Regions from separate parts of the Nostoc sp. FACHB-133 genome, predicted to be linked through region 3. Evidence: predicted binding sites of a transcription regulator. Region 3 holds the regulator's gene; each other region holds the start of a gene.
What was found. Region 3 encodes NtcA, which controls nitrogen genes in cyanobacteria. Its sites were predicted from a motif close to TNTGTANNNNNNNNTACANA; they were not measured.
Positions count from the first base shown of each region.

Region 1: H6G86_RS21415 (DUF3120 domain-containing protein) is a predicted target of NtcA. The motif match lies at 2,275-2,294, and genes of this name have one in related genera.
Region 2: rpe (ribulose-phosphate 3-epimerase) is a predicted target of NtcA. The motif match lies at 3,675-3,694, and genes of this name have one in related genera.
Region 4: H6G86_RS29910 (SAM hydrolase/SAM-dependent halogenase family protein) is a predicted target of NtcA. The motif match lies at 3,385-3,404, and genes of this name have one in related genera.

Region 1 covers NZ_JACJSH010000027.1:4,733-10,120, forward strand. The annotation lists gene nadB (L-aspartate oxidase) at 1-311, opposite strand, end outside; gene psbU (photosystem II complex extrinsic protein PsbU) at 507-935, opposite strand; gene H6G86_RS21415 (DUF3120 domain-containing protein) at 1,493-2,272, opposite strand; gene H6G86_RS21420 (undecaprenyl-diphosphate phosphatase) at 2,772-3,596, shown strand; gene H6G86_RS21425 (TIGR03279 family radical SAM protein) at 3,726-5,063, shown strand; gene H6G86_RS21430 (family 10 glycosylhydrolase) at 5,161-5,388, shown strand, end outside.
Region 2 covers NZ_JACJSH010000007.1:153,624-159,011, reverse strand. The annotation lists gene H6G86_RS08435 (serpin family protein) at 1-1,115, opposite strand, end outside; gene H6G86_RS08430 (S8 family serine peptidase) at 1,906-3,501, opposite strand; gene rpe (ribulose-phosphate 3-epimerase) at 3,721-4,428, shown strand; gene H6G86_RS08420 (HetP family heterocyst commitment protein) at 5,290-5,388, opposite strand, start outside.
Region 3 covers NZ_JACJSH010000051.1:30,651-36,038, reverse strand. The annotation lists gene hisB (imidazoleglycerol-phosphate dehydratase HisB) at 1-582, opposite strand, end outside; gene fabI (enoyl-ACP reductase FabI) at 681-1,457, opposite strand; gene ntcA (global nitrogen regulator NtcA) at 1,837-2,508, shown strand; gene H6G86_RS29050 (DUF3084 family protein) at 2,677-4,167, shown strand; gene H6G86_RS29045 (RuvC family protein) at 4,283-4,738, shown strand; gene H6G86_RS29040 (DUF3146 family protein) at 4,808-5,077, opposite strand; gene H6G86_RS38250 (hypothetical protein) at 5,383-5,388, opposite strand, start outside.
Region 4 covers NZ_JACJSH010000055.1:21,760-27,147, forward strand. The annotation lists gene aspS (aspartate--tRNA ligase) at 291-2,078, shown strand; gene H6G86_RS29895 (hypothetical protein) at 2,104-2,460, opposite strand; gene H6G86_RS29900 (GNAT family N-acetyltransferase) at 2,607-3,050, shown strand; gene pirA (arginine synthesis PII-interacting regulator PirA) at 3,171-3,326, opposite strand; gene H6G86_RS29910 (SAM hydrolase/SAM-dependent halogenase family protein) at 3,438-4,241, shown strand; gene H6G86_RS29915 (ATP-binding protein) at 4,406-5,388, opposite strand, start outside.

The sequences.
Region 1 (5,388 bases), on a different contig from region 3:
GCAACCCCCAAGTCAACTAGGGATTGAATGCATTTAGGGGCAAGTTGGGCGAGAAATTCTACAGCGGTGCGATCGCACAAACCTGCACCTGCCCGGATTGTATCTTCAATGTGTAGCGTGGGAGAATCTTCCGGGGAAACGGCTGCGGCTATACCACCTTGTGCCCAATCACTAGCGGACAAAGCAACAGTTTCTTTGGTAATCAAGCCGACTCGCAAGGACTCTGGTAGACACAGCGCTGTGTATAGTCCAGCAGCACCAGCGCCGACTACTAAGACATCAAATTGGCTAGGAATATCTATCTGAGGCAAGGTAATGGGGGAGGGGGAAGGGGGAAGGGGGCAAGGGAAAGGAAGCGGGGGGGGGCAGGGGAAGCAGGGGGAGACAAGGAAAAAATTTTACTTTGTCAGCTTGTCTCCCTTGTCCTCCTTGTCCCACCTCATTTCTAATAGAATAATCCCACTCCCTTGAATCAGGAGTGGGGTGCTATTGGCTACAACTGCAACTTATCTGTAGATACCGTTGTTAAAGCGATCATCTCCTTCGTTGAAGGCAGGCTCTAGTTCTGTCACGGTAAACTTATCTAAGTTGGCTTGCAGAGTTTGTTTTTGGCGATCGCTCAATCCTGGAAGATCCAATATATCCTCTACATTTTTGTAGGGAGCATTTGTGATGATTTTCTTAGCCAAGGTGGGATAAAGCCCTGGATACTGTTGAAAAGCTCGGACGTTGGTATTATTCAAATCAATTTTTTTACCAAATTCCGTTCCTAGCTTCTTATCTGCTCGATTCTGTCGCTCAATTGCCAGAATTGGCACTTGAGGAAGAGCAAAACTGTTGAAACTAGCAGCTTGGGCTATCTGAGTTGTTCCCAACCATCCCCAGCAACCAAGTAACAAACTAAACACTGTTAATAAACGCGCCAATCCTTTCACGATTTTCTACCTCTTTCCATCAAACAGAAATAAAAGTTTTAAGCTAACAGTGGTCATTGGTCGTTAGTCATTAGTCATTAGTCATACCCTGCGGGAAGCCGCTATTGCGTCTACGTGAGAGCGCCAAGGACAAAAGACAAAAGACAAAACTTGATAGCTTAATTAACACAGCAGTCATCAGAAACTAATATACAGCGTATTAATATCCACAATATTTACCGTTACTGGGTTTGACTGGGGTTTTAGCAAAAATTTTTCTCGCGATCAGAGTGTCTCTATAGCTGTAATAGCCTTCTATCAATGATCTCGGTAGCATTCGCAACGAGACGAAATCTTTTCGGGGTGGCTGATTTTAACTTCCAAGTAGACATGAAGCCGTCTGATGTCTAATACCGAATAACCTAGCAAGAAGACTTGAGGCTGATGGATTATTATGTAATATTTCTTAACTAATTAATTATCTACAGCATCATTCTTGATGTGCCATAAACTGACTGGAAAAAGTTTTGCTAAGAGAAACTTAGAAGATCATTGCAATCTTGTGAATCCTGCTTTCTTCACGCTGCGATCGCAGCTAACAAAAATAGGCTGTCTACTAAAATTGTGCTTAAAACTGCGCCACCAAAGGCATACCACTGTCTTTGCTTTCCACCTAAAGCTAAAACCCCCACTGTTAATAGCACTAAAGCGAGAGTTATGGCCCAAGTTTGTCCCCAAGGTGTTTGTACTTGCATCAGGGCATTTTGTAAGATTTGTGGTGCTAAATCTGCATCCACTCTCATAATTTGCCTCCAATAAGGCATCAAGTCGGCTAGATAAAAATATACGTCTGTTAAAATTGTACCGAGTAAAGATCCTAAATAAAACCAGCTACCAACCTTGCCCCAACTCTTCGCTAGACACCAACAAGCAAACGGTAAGCCTATAGATTCTACTGGTAGATGCCATACAGGTTCCCAACGTAACCAGCCCCAATAAATCGCTCCTGCTAACCAACTCCAGCTAAATCCTAAGAGCAAATCGCCCCAGACATAAGTTGCAGGACGTGACATTAAGGTAAAACTTAGCCACACCCAAAATGCTGTCAGCGCTAAACTGAGAGTTGGTAGCGATCGCACTATTGGTGCTTCAACAAATACTGGCACTGATACCAAAAACACCGCCGCCGCAAACACTAACCAATTTTGTCGGGCAGAAATAGATAAGGGCAAAGAGGGAGAAAAGGAGAGTGCAGATTCCAATTGCCTGATGCCATTCTGCCCAGTATCAGCCAAATCCAACTCAGTATCAATAGAAGGCGTAGAAGCAGTGTAGGAGGACAGTGTATTATTAATCAAAGTTTTTAATATTTGTTACTAAACTTTATCTTATTTAAGATATCACATTTTAAAATCCCCCCCTGGGGCATTGTAATTATACAGACATTTCCTGGAGTGCGGGGCAGAGAGCAGGGAGAGACAAGAAAAAAAATTTTACTTTGTCAGTTTGTCAGCTTTGTCCTGCTTGTGGGCAAAAGCCCTCTTGTTCCAAATATACCGAGGGTTGAAGCTCTACCCCTTGTGCGTGGTTTTTCTCCCCTTCCCCCTGCTCCCCTGCCCCTTTGCCTCTTGTAAACGGCATCAGTCCGCTAAATATTAAAGTTTGATGAACTGGCAAAATTTCGTTGACTTATTTAGGTGGGTGTAAGAACATGGTCAGCGTCTTAGATGATGTTATTGATCGGTAAAATCGAATTTTCTATAAGATATTAGGTGCAGTAGAGAGTATATAAAGCAACATCATCATCTAGACAATGTTCATAATCATGTCTAGAACAGGAAAAAGGTATTAATTGGTATGGAGTTTATTCAAGCTTTTATTTTGGGTATTGTTCAAGGTATTACAGAGTTTTTACCTATTAGCAGTACTGCACATCTCCTAATTTTTACCAAAGTATTTGGTTGGAAAGAACTAGGTTCTAAAGATTTTGTTGATGCCATTCAATTTGGCAGTGTTATCGCAATTGTGGGGTATTTCTGGTCGCTGATTTCTAGTATTATCAAAGGTGGAATCGAAGCATTCAAAGAGAAAGATTGGCAACGTGAGGAGTGGAAAATTCTGGTCGGTATTGTAGTCGGAACATTGCCTGCCTTAATTTTCGGCTTTCTTTTGAAAGACATTCTACCAGAGAGTGCATTAATTATTGCCATCATGTCAATCATCATGGCACTATTACTAGCTTTGGCAGAAAAAATTGGTACTCGCAAGCGAGGTTTTGATTCACTGCAAATTCGGGATGGTATTTTAGTTGGATTGGGACAAACACTTGCTTTGATTCCAGGTGTATCTCGTTCTGGCTCGACGTTGACGACTGCCTTATTTTTAGGATTAGAACGCGATACAGCAGCGAAATTCTCATTTTTGTTAGGGTTTCCAACTCTTACCATTGCTACACTGTATAAAAGTTTGAAAATCTTCAAATTATTTCAAGCCCACGAGTTGCCAGATAACATTGTGGGATTGTTAATTATAGGGATTATTTCAACCTTTATTTTTTCCTACCTATCAATTGCATTTTTGATCAAGTACTTGCAAACCAAGAATACTTTGGTTTTTGTTTGGTATAGATTAGCATTCGGTAGCGCCATTTTAGCTGCGATCGCAGCAGGTTGGAAAGGATAATTAAATAATAGTCATTTGTCATTGGTCATTTGTTTAACGCAAATGCCCAATGCCCCATGATGGCAGTTGCTCCACTTGGGGTTTCCCCAAGACCGCACTGCCTCCCCAATGCCCCATGCCCAATGCCCCATGAATATTAATCCCGCCCGAATAACCAAGGTTCTACCAGACTCAATAGCCGCAGAGATTGGCTTTGAGGCTGGGGATGCGATTGTTGCAATCAATGGTACGCGTCCCCGCGATTTAATTGATTATCAGTTTTTGTGTGCTGATGAAGTTTTAGAACTAGAAGTTTTAGATGCTACTGGTAAAACCCATACCCTGGAAATCGAAAAAGATTACGATCAAGACTTGGGGCTAGAATTTGAAACTGCCCTATTTGATGGTTTAATTCAGTGCAATAATCGCTGTCCATTTTGCTTTATCGACCAACAGCCACCAGGTAAGCGCACTAGTTTGTACTTAAAAGACGACGATTATCGTCTGAGCTTTTTATACGGTTCTTATCTTACCCTGACCAATTTGCCAGAAAGAGAATGGCAGCGAATTGAGCAAATGCGCTTGTCTCCGTTGTATGTTTCTGTTCATGCGACAGAAGCTGATGTGAGAATTAGGCTGCTAAAAAATCAGCGTGCGGGACAAATCTTGCAACAACTGAAGTGGTTTCAAAAAAGGCGACTACAAATTCATGCTCAAGTTGTTGTTTGTCCTGGTATAAATGATGGCAAACATCTGGAACAAACTCTCAAAGATTTAACTTCTTTTCATACTGGTGAAGTCCCGACGGTGGCATCAGTGGCAGTTGTGCCAGTTGGGTTGACACGGTTTCGCCCTCCAGAAGATGAACTTATCCCTGTAACTAGAGAAAAAGCTCAAGAAGTGATTTCTCAAGTGCAAATGCTCTCACGGCAATTTCGCCAACAATTTGGTTCTAGCGTTGTTTGGTTAGCCGATGAGTGGTTTTTGATTGCAGGTGAAGAATTACCCAGTGAGTCTGAATATGAAGAATATCCCCAAATTGATAACGGAGTTGGTTCGATTCAACTATTTATCAAGCAATTTGCCACCGTTGCAGCAGAATTACTCCCGCCAAAAGTATATCCTCAAAGAAAATTGACCTGGGTAGTGGGCAACGCCGTAGAAAAAGCATTTCAACCAATTTTGAAACGCTTAAATTGTGTTGAAGGTTTAGAGGTCAATATGCGGGCTTTATGTAGTGATTATTGGGGACAAACTATCAGTGTAACCGGATTACTAACTGGTCATGATTTACTTTTAAATTTAGAAGAGCAAGATTTAGGTGATGGGATTTTGCTACCCAATGTCATGTTAAAAAATGGGGAATTAGTGTTTTTAGATGATATGAGTATTGAGGAATTATCTGGCAGACTAAATACAAAAATTTTCCCACTAGCAGGAGTTGAAGATTTAATCAAAACATGCATTTCCAATTTTGTTCAGGTTTAGTTATCAAAGATCAGTTGTTTTTCGGAGGTAATTTATTGTTATGCTGGATGATAAATAAGAAGTAATGCCTAATAAATAATCCACTGAGGAGCCAGTAGTGAAGAATCGGAAAGAGTTTCATGAAAAGGCAAATTCTCACATAAAGAAAGCCGGATTCTTCATTTTAAGTTTTAACTTTTTAATTTTAAATAATTTTAGTATTTTGCCAGTCACGGCGGCGACTGAAGAACCTGTATTGAGCGTAGTGCATAGCCAAGAAAATGCTAATCAATGGACAGGGATAACTGACCGCTTGCAGACAATCGGGGTGAAATATTGTGTAATT
Region 2 (5,388 bases), on a different contig from region 3:
TTTTTACCCATGCCAGAAAAATTGGCTTTACTGCTGAAAGCCTCTTCCATACCTAAACTTTTCAAGGCATCATTGAGTGTGACTTCGTAATCTGTTTTGAAGCGGGGTAGGCGAATAAAGCCTTTTTGTTTGTTGAACTGAGTCATCCATTTTTCCCAGTTCGCAACACTTAAGTTCTGATAAAAGGCTTTGAGATTAGAGTTCTGTTTGGGTAGAAAGATATAAAAACTGATTTTCCCATCTTTACCGTAAGGTAAACTAACCGCCTGAAATTGTTTGCTTTCATAGTACCTATAGTCACCTTCTTGTGACATCATTGGGTGTTGCTTTCGTTTACCAGATGTAATGTAAAAAGGGTATTGAGCAGTTTGACTTTTGTCAAATTCGTTACTCCAATTACCTTTAAAATATATGGCATTAATCAGAAACAACACTTGACTGGGTTCAATACTTTCAACTATTTTTGTGATTTTACCATTAGTATTTTCTTTTACCCAGTTATTTATAATGTTAGATGCGGCGGCATCTTTAAAGTTTAAATTGCTGACTTTAGCTTGATAAAAATCCTGGGTTCTCTTGAGAAAGTCTGGTGCAAAGCTAACATCTTGATTTGCCCAAAGCGAGTTAGCAATATTCAGTTGGACTTTCGCATCTGGATTTTCTAAAAGCTGCTTTAATGCCGCCGCGTAAGAAGAGTTTATTTCTGGTAGATTCATTCCCTGTAATTCCAGGGTTTTTGCCATTGCTTGTTGAGTCGAGCCGCTAGCGCCGTTGTAGGTCATGGCTAGAGCAAGAGCAACACTCGAAGGTGAGATAAAAACATTCTTCTCACCTCGATCCTCTTTCAGAACTTCTGAAAATAGTTTGAAGCCAAACTTATTGCTAGACTCAACTATTCTTGTATCAGGGTTGACTGTTTTTTTTTGCAATGGAGTTTCTGGCTGAGGTAAACTAGATTGGGCGAGGGCACTTTTGTTACTCTCGACTTGAGAACAACCTAATACACTGAATAGAACAACACTTGCAGCTGCCAAAGCATAACGTCTGCCCAGACTCACACCATAACGTCTTTGCAGAAAATTTTCTTTTGCATCACTAAACTTTTGCCGATTCATTCTGCTACCTCACTTGCCAAAGATTCCCGATCTGTGCTCATGGTTGACGCAGACACTGTGTCAATGATTTACTATTGCATTTGATCCAATAGAAAATGAGACTGTTACAGTTTTTGTAACAGCAAGTTAATAGCTCAGAGGAATAAAACACAACTCATTAAAGCTGCTAGTTCTTACTTGAGGCGGCTATGCAGACGAATTATGAAAAATCTCAATTTTGAGGAACTTTTCTATTTATCAATAACAGTATTGTAGACTACCTAACATAAAATAACCACTTTTATGGGGTTTTTATATATAGGATTTACGGCAAACGACAGGAGTTAGAGGTAATTCATCAAATACCCCTAACAGAAAATTTTTCTTTTCGGCTATTGTTTTGCAAGTCCTGAGATAGGATAACATTTTTAGTTACATGAAATACAGAACTTTCATAGGGACGCACGCCTATGCGCCCCGATAGGATGTTGTTCAAATAGATGAAAATGCTGTAAGTTGACACAGTTGAAGAAGAATTCAGAAGTCAGAATTCAGGAGTCAGAATCCACGACTTTCTTGTTGACCACCAAATTTACGATTTGGTGGGGGTCTTAAACCCGGTTATTCAGACGCTCTCTACGAGACGCTAAAAGCGAACGCGGACTCGCTCTAAGCAAAGCTATGCCGCAGGCTTTACGCTGCGCTATCCGACAGTCATACAGAATTCATTCTGTTAGCGGATAGCTAAGGTTTAGCCCATTCTGACTCCTGACTCCTGAATTCTGTTTGATAAAAATTGTGCTGACCTATTTTAATTGATAGGTACACTCCACCAAGCTAAACTATAGGGTTGAGTTGCTTCATTAAGCTTTTGACGAAACTGGACGCGGATTTTGTAATTGCCAGTAGTAGGAATGGGGCAGAAAATATGTTCTACACTATCGATTTGGCTGATTGAAGAGCAAACAGCACCAGCATCTGAATTTTGGGCATCAGCTTTTACTAAGTATAGGTCGAGATTATTCAAACCGCGATCGCGAAAATTTTCGCCCACATCATATTGTTGGTTTGTATTTTTATCATTGAGTTCTACCAATCGATCCCAACTTAGGGTGACAGCAACAAAACTCCCCTGCTTTAATGGTTTTGCTAACACATAGTCAACAGATGCTCCAACATCCACTTTGCGATAATCCCAACCAATAGCTGGCACTGTAGCTGATGGCTGCCATTGACCAGCACTCAATTGCTGATAAGCGCGAAATGTATTTAAATGACCCGCTCCCATTTGAGCATCCAAGGGAATCTTTGGATCTTTATAAGCATCAGAATCTAGCCAGTTTTGATTTTGTTTATCAATTAGCGTCCGACTCATTCCCAACCGTAAGCCATCGCCACTATCTTGGATTTTGTCTGCTGAATTCAGCAATACAGCTTTCATTACTTGATGATGCCGAGCATCAATGCTCCAGTGGGGTTGTTTTGTCCGTATCTGTCGGTCAGCAAATTCTTGTAATAGAGCAACGGTAGCCGTAACTTGAGGTGCTGCAAAACTAGTACCTGTAACCTTGTTCAATTTGCCATCTGGATTGAGTAAGGGAATATTATTCCCAGGAGCAACTAAACTGATAGCGCGGCGGCCACCAATATCAAATTCCCTTCCAGCTAGCCTGCCACTCACTCCTTGGTTAGCACCCGCCAGATTAGCCACATCTACTTTGTTAAAAATTCCCCCTCGACGGGATGAAAAAGCCACGTTCATTCCGTTAAAATTATCTGTAGGAATAGGAATACCGCCTTTACCCTGGTTGCCTGCGATCGCATACAAAACATCATGAACACGGCTAGACCAGTCAACACATAAAGTTAGCAAAGCATTGCCGTCTAAAATAGCCTCTGGTCTAGGATCGCGACTGAGAGGTTCACCAAAGCTAAAATTAATGGCACGGACATCGCCACCATTTTGTAGCGCTATGTGCTGGGCTGATAAACACTCTTCTGGCTGACCCATGCTTTTAGTGGAACCCACCGCAGACGAATACAATCTTGCTCCCGGAGCAATTCCCGGCAAAGCTTTGTCTTTACTTACCATTACACCAGCAACATTGTAGGCGTGAGGGTCAACACCGCTATTAGACTTTGCTGGCCCATTGCGTAAGAATACTCCCGCTAAAGATATGGCGCGATTTTTAGACACCGCCTTATCCCACCCAAACATTCCCGGCCGACCAATTTCCACTTGACCAATAGCAATCTTACGACCGATTAAATTATAAGGAGCTTGGTGCAGCTTCAAAGCATCAATACCGTTAGTTCCCAAAGCAGATTCTAAAACCGAAGCAATTACCGGCGCACTCAGACAAGAAGCACTTAATCCCCAAATTATCCAGGTTAGTTTTTTAGTCATTTGTTATTTGTCATTAGTCATTGGTCATTAGTCATTGGTGATGAAATTAGGGGAGAGGTTACAGGTAGCAGGTGATAGGGAATCTGTACCCTGTACCCTCTACCCTATAACCTGTACCCTATTCCCTATCTTCCAAAAAAGCCGGGATCAAAGTTATGAGTCTTGCTCAATGTTTTGTTACAATGCTTACAGACGAGGACGCTTAAAAACCCACTAGCCATGACCCAAAACCTATCTCAAAAGCCCATTGTAATTTCTCCATCTATCCTATCAGCCGATTTTAGCCGTCTGGGTGACGAAATTCGCGCCGTAGACGCAGCCGGAGCAGATTGGATTCATGTTGATGTAATGGACGGTCGTTTTGTACCTAATATTACGATAGGCCCTCTGATTGTGGAGGCGATTCGTCCAGTTACAACCAAGCCCCTGGATGTCCACTTGATGATTGTGGAGCCAGAAAAGTATGTAGAAGGATTTGCTAAAGCGGGTGCTGATATTATCTCCGTACACTGTGAACATAATGCTTCTCCACATCTGCACCGTACCTTGGGGCAAATTAAAGAGCTTGGTAAGAAAGCTGGAGTTGTACTTAATCCTGGTAGTCCTCTAGAGCTAATTGAATACGTTCTAGATTTGTGCGATTTAGTACTGATTATGAGCGTCAACCCTGGTTTTGGTGGTCAAAGCTTTATCCCTGGTGTGTTACCCAAAATCCGCAAGCTGCGTCAAATGTGTGATGAACGCGGTCTTGACCCTTGGATTGAAGTGGATGGAGGGTTGAAGGCAAATAATACTTGGCAAGTTTTAGAAGCAGGAGCTAATGCGGTTGTCGCAGGTTCAGCTGTATTTAATGCTAAAGATTATGCTGAGGCTATTACATCAATTCGCAACAGCAAGCGTCCTACCCCAGAATTAGCTAAGGTTTAATTCATTGTTGGATTAACCATTCTCTACAAAAAATAGGGTGGGCAAATTGCTCACCCTATTTTTATTTACACATAAAAATACTGGAAGCTCTTCAAGTTTTGAACTTCCAGTATTTACTATATAAATTGAAAATTTAGAAAGCAGAGATAATCCAGGTTGGGAGGACTAGGATTACAATAGTTGAAAGAGAAGCGTATGACCTACTAGTTCTACCAGCCAAGACAACGATTTCACCATAACTTTCCTGTTTCCGTCCCTGTTATTGGTGTTAAGCGTTTGCTTTATTAAATAAAGCAACACCAATCACAAGATAGAAAGTTTTCTAAGCATTACTCACATCGTCTGCAGTCAATGAAAGTTGTGTAAAATTTGGATTGGGGGAATCCACCTCCCCAAATTCTTTTTGCTCAGACTTCCTCAGAAAAAGAACCACCATTAGCAATGGTTGCATCATTTGCCTTGGAATAGGAGTTATTTACTCCATGAAATGCTGACTACTTTTGTAATCAGTTTGATTTATTTCATAGTCAGAACTAATCATTGATTTTATGTTTTTAAATTAACTTGCTTGCTGCCAATCACCTCTATTGTGGTTGAAATTGCTGTTCTTATTAGTTTACCAATGTCATCAGTATATATTTGCCATTTTGGCAGATTTTTGCAAAAAAATATTAAATTAATCACTGCGATAGAAAACCTACCATGCGATCAATTTTAAATTAGCATGGCAGGCTTTCAGATACTCAATCAACTCTAGGGTAGAATTTCTTGATTCCAAATTATTTTTTAATTGGCTCCACAGCTTTTCAAGGACATATCTTGAGTTAATGGCGATTTCCTTGATTAATGTTTGTTAATTGTCTATCCCAATTTCTGGTCTAAACTAACGCCACGGATTTCTGTTTTTTGCTTTCCAACTACTTCAAGATAAGCAGGTCTTGAATCATTAGCATGTTTCAG
Region 3 (5,388 bases):
CACTGCTAGCCGTGTTGCTCTTGCAAAGGCTTTAAATGTCGCCTCTATGATGTGATGGGAATTAATGCCATCCAGTTGCCGAATGTGGAGTGTCATTTGGCTATGGTTCACCAGTGCCACAAAGAATTCGCGCACGAGTTGGGTGTCATAGGTTCCTACGCGCTGGGTAGGAATTTGCAAGCCGTAGCTGAGGTGAGGCCGTCCAGAAAAGTCTAGCGCTACCTGAACTAAAGCTTCATCCAATGGCGCAAGAAAATTACCAAAACGGACAATACCTTTTCTGTCGCCTAGTGCTTGGTTGAAAGCTTGGCCTAAAGTAATACCTACATCTTCGTTGGTGTGATGGTCATCAATTTCCCAGTCTCCCTTGGCTTGGACATCTATATCAATCAGCCCGTGGGAGGCAATTTGATGCAACATGTGATCCAAAAACGGAATGCCTGTTGCTGCCGTGCAAGTTCCTCTACCATCAAGATTGATGGTAACTTGTACATCAGTTTCACCAGTAGTACGGTGAACAGTGGCAATCCGAGGGGTTTTAGTTGACTGGTCGTAGTTTGAATTAACTTTGCTAATTTGCATTGGGAATAGAGCATGGGGCATAGGGCTTGGGGCATAGGGAATGGACAAGAATTTTAATACTCAATGCCCAATGCCTAATGCCCTATGCCCAAATTATCTTATATTCCCATAATTTCATATCCTGCATCTACATATAGAACTTGTCCGGTAATACCACTGGACAAATCACTACATAAGAAAGCGGCAGTATTACCCACTTCTAGCTGAGTGACAGTACGGCGCAGGGGAGCTACTTCTTCGACATGATGGATCATATCCAAAATTCCACCAACTGCTGAAGATGCTAAGGTGCGGATGGGGCCTGCGGAGATGGCATTGACGCGGATATTTTGTGGCCCTAGTTCAGCAGCTAGGTAACGCACGCTCATTTCTAACCCTGCTTTAGCAACTCCCATAACGTTGTAGTTAGGAATTGCTCTGACACCGCCTAAATATGTCAGCGTGACGATACTACCTCCCTCAGTCATCAAAGGTTTCGCTGCACCACTTAACTGCACCAGCGAGTAAGTACTGATTTCTAAGGCAGTGTTGAAGCCAGAACGAGAGGTTTGGCTAAAGTCTCCACTTAAATCGTCTTTACTGGCAAAGGCCAGACAATGGATCAGAATGTCTAGCTTCCCCCATTGCTCACGAATTGTCTCAAAGGTAGATTGAATCTGTTCTTCATCTTGGACATTACAAGGAAGAAATAAGCTTGGGTTGAGGGGTTCTACCAACTCCGCAACTTTTTTCTCCATTTTGCCGCGTTCATCCGGCAGGTAGGTAATACCCAGGTTTGCTCCGGCTTTATGCAGCTGTTGGGCGATGCCCCAGGCGATCGAGCGGTTATTGGCAATACCTGTAACAAGAGCATTTTTTCCAGTCAGATTCAGCATAGAAATTGTTAATGCGATCGATCATTAGGAGCATACTAGAATCTGAGGCACGTTTGTCTTTGTTTTATACAGGATTTGCAAAAATGAATATTGAGAAGGGTGTTTGCTATGACAAAAATCTTGATTTTTCCTAAAGATTTTCTCAAGATATCTTTATTTGTTCTTTAAAAAACCCTTTTTAATACAGTTATTGGAACTACTTATCAACAATTAGTAGCTGAAAGGATCAACAATTATGTATCATTATAAACAAACAGTTATGAAGCGATTAGTTTGAGTATAGGAAAGTACAGAAAGGTTGACGGTGCTTTATTCATTTTTCGGGTGTATTCTTAGGTAATCAGTTTTTGTTTTTCCGGCATTGGGTAGGGGAAGGGAGATGATCGTGACACAAGATAAAGCCCTAGCAAATGTATTTCGTCAGATGGCGACCGGGGCGTTTCCGCCAGTTGTGGAAACGTTTGAACGCAATAAAACGATCTTTTTTCCTGGCGATCCTGCCGAACGAGTTTATTTTCTTTTGAAAGGTGCTGTTAAACTTTCTAGGGTGTACGAGGCAGGAGAGGAAATAACAGTAGCATTGCTTCGGGAAAATAGTGTTTTTGGTGTTTTGTCATTGCTGACAGGAAATAAGTCGGATAGGTTTTACCATGCGGTTGCATTTACACCTGTGGAATTACTGTCAGCCCCAATTGAACAAGTAGAGCAAGCACTCAAGGAAAATCCAGAATTATCAATGTTAATGCTGCGGGGTCTTTCTTCGCGCATTTTACAAACAGAGATGATGATTGAAACTCTCGCTCACCGAGATATGGGTTCTAGGTTGGTGAGTTTTTTGTTAATTCTTTGTCGGGATTTTGGCGTTCCTTGTGCAGATGGGATCACTATTGATCTGAAGTTATCTCATCAGGCGATCGCAGAAGCAATTGGTTCAACTCGTGTTACCGTTACTAGGCTACTAGGGGATTTGCGTGAGAAAAAGATGATTTCTATCCACAAAAAGAAGATTACTGTGCATAAACCTGTTACCTTAAGTAGGCAATTCACATAAAATCAATCGGAGAAAGGGGAATCGGCGCGTGTTCTATTTTGAAAGATGACACTAATAGCTAGAGGTAAATCTAAAATTGAATAATTTCAGCTATTGCCAACTTCCACTTCTCCGCAGACAATGCTTAAAAGTAGTAGGCTGTATCTGGAAGGATTTCGGTAGCTAAAGATGACCACCGGATACATCCTCATCGCAGCAATTTTAATCTTGGGAGGCGTAATTGCCACCGTGGGCGATCGCATCGGCACACGAGTTGGCAAAGCCCGCCTCTCACTTTTTAAGCTTCGTCCGAAAAATACTGCTGTAGTGGTAACTATTTTTACGGGCGGTTTGATTTCAGCATCAACATTAGGAATTTTATTCGCTGCCGATGAAGGTTTGCGAAAGGGAGTCTTTGAATTAGAAGATATTCAAACAGACCTCAGACAGAAGCGGGAACAGCTAAAAACCGCAGAAACTCAGAAAAGTCAGGTAGAAAGTGAGCTAAATCAAGCAAGAATTGCCCAAGCAAAAGCACAACAAGACTTACAGGCAATTAATCAGTCTTTACAGGCAGCAAATGCCAAACAACTCCAAACACAAGCTCAGTTGAACCGCACCATTAGTCAACAAGCTCAAACTCAAACTCAACTCCAACGTACTCAAGGTCAGTTAGGACAAGTTGTAACTCAGTACCAAAAAGCTATAGCTGAGTTGCAAAGCGTTTCCAATCAAAGAAAAGAGCTACAGGCGGCAGTTGAACTACTGAAGACAGAACGACAACGACTGTATGCTGAAGCGAAAAAAGCGATTGACGAAGCCAAAACAGCTATTGAAAAACGCGATCGCGAACTGGCTAACCGTCAAGAAGCCATAGAACAACGCGATAAAAAAATTGGCCAACTCGATCAATTGATTCAAAAGCGTAATGTAGAAGTTGCAGCACGAGAGGAAGTGATTGCCAAACGGGAATCCCGCCTGAAAGAATTGGAAGCGCAACAAGAGCAACTAGAACTAGAAGTTGCCAGGCTAGAAAAATATTATCAGTCTTACCGCGACCTGCGTTTGGGTAAGTTGGCCTTAGTTCGCGGTCAAGTTCTTTCTGCTGCTGTAATTCGTGTTACCCAACCTGCTGAGGCTCGTCGGGCAGTGGTACAACTTTTACAAGAAGCCAATCGCAACGCCAACCTCGAATTAAGTGAGCCTGGGGCAAATCCTGCCAATGTAGAGCTACTGCGCGTGACTCAGGATAGGATTGACCAATTGAGCAAGCAGATTAGCGATGGTCAAGAATATGTGGTGCGAATTTTCTCGGCTGGTAATTACGTCAGGGGAGAAAAGCAGATAGAGTTTTTCGCCGATACAGCCCGAAATCAATTGGTTTTTTCTGGAGGCGCAGTGCTAGCTACAACTAGTGCCGATTCCAAAGCTATGACATCCTATCAGTTACAGCAAAGGCTGGAAATACTAATTTCTGCTTCCCAATTTCGGGCTCGTAATGCCGGAATTGTCGAGGATGTGCAGGTAGAGGGGACTTTCTTGCGCTTTGTCGCCCAATTAAGACAGTATAATCAACCCTTGGAGATCAAAGCGATCGCAGCAGAGGACACTTATACAGCCGGGCCATTGAGAGTAAAATTAGTGGCAATAGTCAACGGAAAAATTATTTTTAGTACTTAAAACATTATTTGCACACTGTTATTAGTAAGATTTAAACATATTCAACAGCAGTCAAAATAGTTGCTGTGATTGCATTTATTGATTTCTAATTCTCAATTTTTATTTTTAATTTCTTATGACTTTACGCGAATTTTCACCAACGCAACCAGTCATATTGGGGTTTGATCCAGGTCGAGATAAGTGTGGGTTAGCGGTGATGGGACTGGATCGACAATTGTATTATCATCACGTTGCGTTAGCAAAAGAGGCGATCGCTACGATTGAAACACTGCGTCAAAAGTTTCCGATCTCCTTGATGGTGATGGGCGACCAAACTACAGCCAAGCAGTGGAGACAGAAATTGTATCAGGAATTGACAGAACCTCTGAGTATTATTTTAGTGGATGAGCGGTATACAACCTTAGAAGCACGCGATCGCTATTGGCAAATGTTCCCACCCAAAGGGCTAACAAAGCTATTGCCACAAGGTCTACGACAGCCTCCAAGACCGATAGATGACATTGTTGCCATTCTCTTAATCGAAAGATACTTAAACCGCCTCACAGAATCAACACTCAGCAGTCAAGAGTGAAGAATTACATCCTTAACTCCTAACTCCTGTACTGACGCAATTAATCGCGTCTCTCCTAACTCCTAACTTTTAAAGTTCCGCCCGAATAGTAAAAGCATAATCTCCTCCAGGCTCTAGCTGATAATCTTGTTGCTCCAAAAATCGACCAAGGGGTTCTTTGATTAAAGCGCGGCCTTGGGAAGGCTTGACGGCAAGTTCTCCCCGGCGAAAATGCCACTGGAAATGCCACTCAAATTCACCTGCACTCACTTCACCCTCAAGGAAGCCGTGTTGCCAAGATTGGCGGGTGATTCTGACATGGGCAATAGTTTCTGGCAGTCGTCTTTTAGCACTCACAATGCTTTATGTCAAGTGTAGAATAACAGCCAATCATGTAGGCTTCTTATTTTATGTACCAAACATAGTCTAAATAGACAAACTGACAAAGTGAGTATTTTTAGTTGAGTCAGAATGGTACTAATGGAGAATGCTGGATGTAAAATTTCAGTTGAAAGTGACTCAAACTTCTTTAATCTAAGCGTTTCGTGTCTATATAGCAAATCCTAAATCATTTTTGATAGACAATATCCCCAGCTTTCTAGATAAGTCAGCGATCTATGACTTCAGTCTATGGGCATAGTGGTAAGTAGTGGGGATAGTTTTTGTTAAAG
Region 4 (5,388 bases), on a different contig from region 3:
AATCCCTCAGATCGGTGTGAGACAAACTGCTCGTCCTTAATTTGGACTAAACCAAATCCTTTCTAGGCATCCATTAAGCTGGTAATTGCTGCTGTCTGTGCCATAGTTTTTTACCTGGCTGTGTATGGAAAACCCAGCCTTCCGGTATTATGACTTCTCTTATATATATAGTGTGAGATTATTCCATTTTTTATTGCACCAGAACTACTACAATTACTATTGATGCTAGATAATGGGAAGGCTTTGACATTTTCTTCCCAATCTAGCCCAGGAAACAATAATTAACACTTATGCGAACTCATTATTGCGGCGAACTCCGAAAAGAACATATTGGAGAAACAGTTACCTTTTACGGATGGGTAGACCGTCGCCGCGATCACGGTGGTGTGATATTTTTAGATTTACGCGATCGCACTGGAATTGTCCAAATCGTCAGCGATCCGCAACGCACCCCAGATTCCTACGAACATGCGAACGCCCTGCGAAATGAATATGTTGTCGAAATCACTGGTAGGGTAACACAACGTCCCGAAGAATCGCTGAATACCCGCATCCCCACAGGCGAGGTAGAAATCTACGCTGATAAAATTGAACTCCTCAATGCTGTCCGCAAACAGTTACCTTTCCAAGTTTCTGTAGCTGACACCGAGACAGTGCGGGAAGATTTGCGGCTGAAATATCGTTATTTGGATTTGCGACGCGAACGCATGGCGCAAAATTTGCAACTGCGTCATCAAATTGTCAAAGCCATGCGGCGTTATCTGGAAGATTTGGAAGGTTTTATCGAAGTCGAAACCCCAATACTTACCCGTTCTACCCCAGAAGGGGCGCGGGATTATGTTCTACCCAGTCGCGTCAATCCTGGTGAGTGGTATGCTTTGCCGCAATCACCCCAGCTATTTAAACAATTGCTGATGGTATCCGGCTTGGATAGATATTATCAGATTGCCCGTTGCTTTCGTGACGAAGATTTACGCGCCGACAGACAACCGGAATTTACCCAGTTGGACATGGAAATGAGCTTCATGTCCCAAGAAGAAATTATCGAACTAAACGAGAACTTAGTTTGCCATATCTTCAAAACAGTTAAAGGCATCGAGTTACAGCGTCCCTTCCCCCGTCTGACTTACGCTGAGGGGATGGAACGTTACGGTAGTGATAAACCAGATACCCGCTATGGTTTGGAATTAGTTGATGTCTCAGATATTGTCAAAGATTCTGGTTTCAAAGTCTTTCGGGATACTGTTACTAATGGCGGTATCGTTAAAATCCTCCCCATTCCCAACGGTAACGATGTAATTTCTAATGTCCGCATTAAACCAGGTGGTGACTTATTTAAAGAAGCCAGCGAAGTCGGTGCTAAAGGTTTAGCTTATATCCGTGTCAGAGATGATGGCGAAATTGATACCATTGGCGCGATTAAAGATAACCTAAGCGAAGCACAAAAACAAGAAATTTTACGCCGTACAGGTGCTAAAGCTGGACATTTGCTCTTGTTTGGGGCTGGTGATGCTGCTACAGTTAATAAAACTTTAGATAGATTACGGCAAGCGATCGCTAGAGAATTTAACTTAATCGATCCAGAAAAAATCAACTTGCTGTGGATTACAGATTTCCCAATGTTCGAGTGGAATGCGGACGAAAAACGTCTAGAAGCACTACACCACCCATTCACAGCACCCCATCCTGATGATTTAAGCGACTTAAAAACTGCACGCGCCCAAGCTTACGACTTAGTACTCAACGGCGTGGAAGTTGGCGGTGGAAGTCTACGGATTTATCAGCGAGAAATTCAACAGCAGGTGTTTGAAGCAATTGGTTTATCTCCTGAAGAAGCACAAAGTAAATTTGGCTTTCTCTTAGAAGCATTTGAATATGGTACACCGCCGCATGGTGGCATCGCCTACGGTTTAGATCGTTTGGTAATGTTGCTAGCTGGGGAAGAATCCATTCGAGATGTTATTGCTTTTCCGAAGACACAACAAGCACGTTGTTTGTTAACAGATGCACCTTCGAGTGTAGATGCTAAACAGTTGAAAGAATTGCACGTTGCTTCGACTCATAAACCAAAAGCTTAACAAAGTGCAAGGGGGGTATAGAAAGTTAAAGTAAGCCTTTATAGCTCAGTTCTTCTTTAACTATTCTGTTATGTTTATTATGCTCCCTTTGCCTTTCATCAATTGCTGGACTGTATTCTAAAGGAGGCTCTAAACACTCTAAATGTTCTTTTTCTCCATTTTCATAAATTATGATGTGACGATCATTGGTCATTCTATGGATAGCGTAATACTCAAGATACTCAGCATTATCTTTTATCCCAAAAATAAAATTTATCTTCCAACCAGCTTGAAAAATTGAACCTTTCTGACGCTTTTGTATATTCTCTTCTGGCAAGGTAATTTTCCATTTAGAAAAATATTTATTAAATTCATTTGTAATTACATCCATCTTTATATCCATTAGCCAAAGTCCTAGTGTAACTCCAATACAAGTAGGGTGGGCAATGCTGATTAACGACTTGAATTGAGAAAGCAAATATTTTTCTTGGTTTCATCTACCATTTAACTTAACAGAACAGTATTGCATGTAAATTATAAGGAGAATTAATGGAAGTTTTCTTAGCTAATATTAATCATCTTGAAAGTGTTTCAGTACTATTTGATAAATATCGTATTTTTTACAATCAGACATCAAACCTTGAAGCTGCCAAAGAGTTTTTCAAGGAACGTTTCAACAATAATGATTCAGTAGTATTTGCAGCTAATGACAATGGGAAATTAGTTGGATTTACTCAGCTTTATCCCAGCTTTTCTTCAGTGTCGATGAAACGAGTATGGATATTGAACGATTTGTATGTAGAAGAGTCGCATCGCCGTAGAGGAATTGCAAAATTATTGATGAGTGCTGCGGAAGAATATGCAAAAGAAAGTGGAGCAATTCGAGTAATTCTATCTACTCAAATTTCTAACATAACCGCGCAAAAACTCTATGAAGCGCAAGATTACATTAAGAATGAAGAGTTTTACCATTACGCTTTGCGGTTGCAGTAATGCCATGACATCAAATTGAGCTATTATGTCCGCATAATTACAGAACTTACGCAAAAATCGTTAACAAAAAAACCCGCCGTAGCGGGTTACACAACAAACTAAGAACAATGAAAACTTGATTTAGCTGGAATACCTCATCTCAGCTTCCAATTGACGGATTAGCTGTTCGTCGCCCTTTGCTTTGGCTACTTGCAGGCGATGCTCTAGGCTTTTTTGAATATTCTCTCTATGAGCTTCTTGTGCTTTCCTTGCACTTTGTAGTCTACCTTGATTCATAGTGATTACCTTCTTTAATCTTTCACTTTATGTCTGGTATTGTTAACATAGCATATATTTTGTAGCTGTTGCTACAGAATTTTATGTCTTATTGTATATTTTAACAGAAAGATGTCTGAGCAGCGGATAGGTCAACAACGACTCATGACTTTTCTAAGCGATTTTGGCGATCACGATATTTATGTAGGCGTAATGAAGGGAGTCATAGCCCAAGCCAACCCCAGGCTGAGGGTGATAGACTTAACGCACCAAATTCCACCGCAAGACATCGCCGCAGCCAGGTTTTGCCTGATGAATGCTTATCCCTATTTTCCCGTTGGGACAGTGCATCTGGCAGTAGTTGATCCGGGTGTGGGAAGCAAGCGACGAGCGATCGCAGTAGAATTTGCTCAAGGGTTTTTAGTGGGCCCAGATAATGGTATCTTTAGCGGCGTACTTAGTCAAAGTCCGGCGATTGCAGCCGTGGAACTTACAAATCTTAACTATTGGCGAACTCCTCAACCAAGCAAAACTTTTCACGGTAGAGATATTTTTGCACCAGTGGCAGCTAGTCTTGCTAGTGGTGTCTCCCTCAAACAACTAGGACAAGAAATTGACCCAGGAAGTTTGGTCAAACTGGATATAGACGAGTGCAAGCAGACAAGCAATGGTGTAGTGGGTTGCATTCAATATATTGACCACTTTGGCAACCTAGTGAGCAATATTCCAGCGAGTTACGTACAAGGCAAAACTTGGTCTGTGCAAGCTGCTGGGTTGAGTATACCAGGTTGTAAAATTTACAGTGATGTCAACGTGGGAGAGATACTAGCTTTAGTTTGCAGTCACGGCTGGGTAGAAATTGCCATTAATAGCGGTAATGCTCACTCCAAGTTGCATTTAGATTGGCAAGCACCGCTTCAAGTTGTTCTAACGTGAACCAATCACACTGGCTACAACTCTTCACTTAGGTGAGTTACAAAACCCACGAATCACGCATCATATCAAATATGGCGTTGCATATTTGCAAAATAATTTGGCAACTTCTAAAATTACCTCCTGCCCCCTGCCCCCTGCCCCCTGCCCCCTGCCTTCTCCCCTCTTCACATCCACCCCCCAACTTCCGCATCAGTTAAAGGCTTCTCTAACTTGCTATATTCCGTCTGAGCAGCCCGCAATAAGTGTTTCATCTGCACTGCCTCCCCAGCATCGGCGGCGAGGAAAGCTGCATTTAAGGCTATGTTGCGGATGTTACCTCCAGCGACATTTAGCCGGGCTAGTTGCAGAGCATCTAAGTCTGCGGTTGGGGTGTCGGCGGGAAAGACGCGCCGCCAAATCTCGGCTCGTTGTGTTGTATCGGGGAAGGGGAATTGCACCACGAAGCGAATCCGGCGCAGAAAGGCTGTATCAATTGCACTTTTTAAGTTCGTAGTTAGGACTGCTAAACCTGGGTAGCTTTCCATCCGTTGCAACAGATAGCTAACTTCAATATTGGCATAGCGATCGCGGGCATCTTTAACTTCACTACGTTTGCCAAATAAAGCATCAGCTTCATCAAATAACAAAATCACCCCGCCTTGTTCAGCAGCATCAAATACCCGGCGCAAATTCTTCTCTGTTTCGCCAATATATTTGCTAACTACCGATGATAGGTCAATGCGATAAAGGTCGAGGCGTAATTTATGGGCGAGTACTTCTGCCCCCAAGGTTTTACCAGTGCCGCTAGCACCTGCAAATAAAGCACTAATTCCCAATCCTCTAGCACTCTTGCCAGCAAAACCCCAATTGTTATATACAGTACTGCGTTGCCGGACATGAGCCGCAATGTCTCGGAGAACTTGTTTCTGTGCCTCTGGCAATACCAAATCTTCCCAATCACCAGATGGCTCAATCCTTTGGGCGAGTTCATCCAAGCGCGGACGTGCTTGCACACGACAGGCATCCCATAAAATGCTAGTGATATCGTTGTCTGGTTTTTGTGCTAACTGTCCTGCGGCTTCTGCACAAGCAGCCCGGATGGTTGCTGCACTTAGGTGAAACTGATCCACTAGGGTTTTAACTTGCCCGTTCATTTGTGATGCCATTG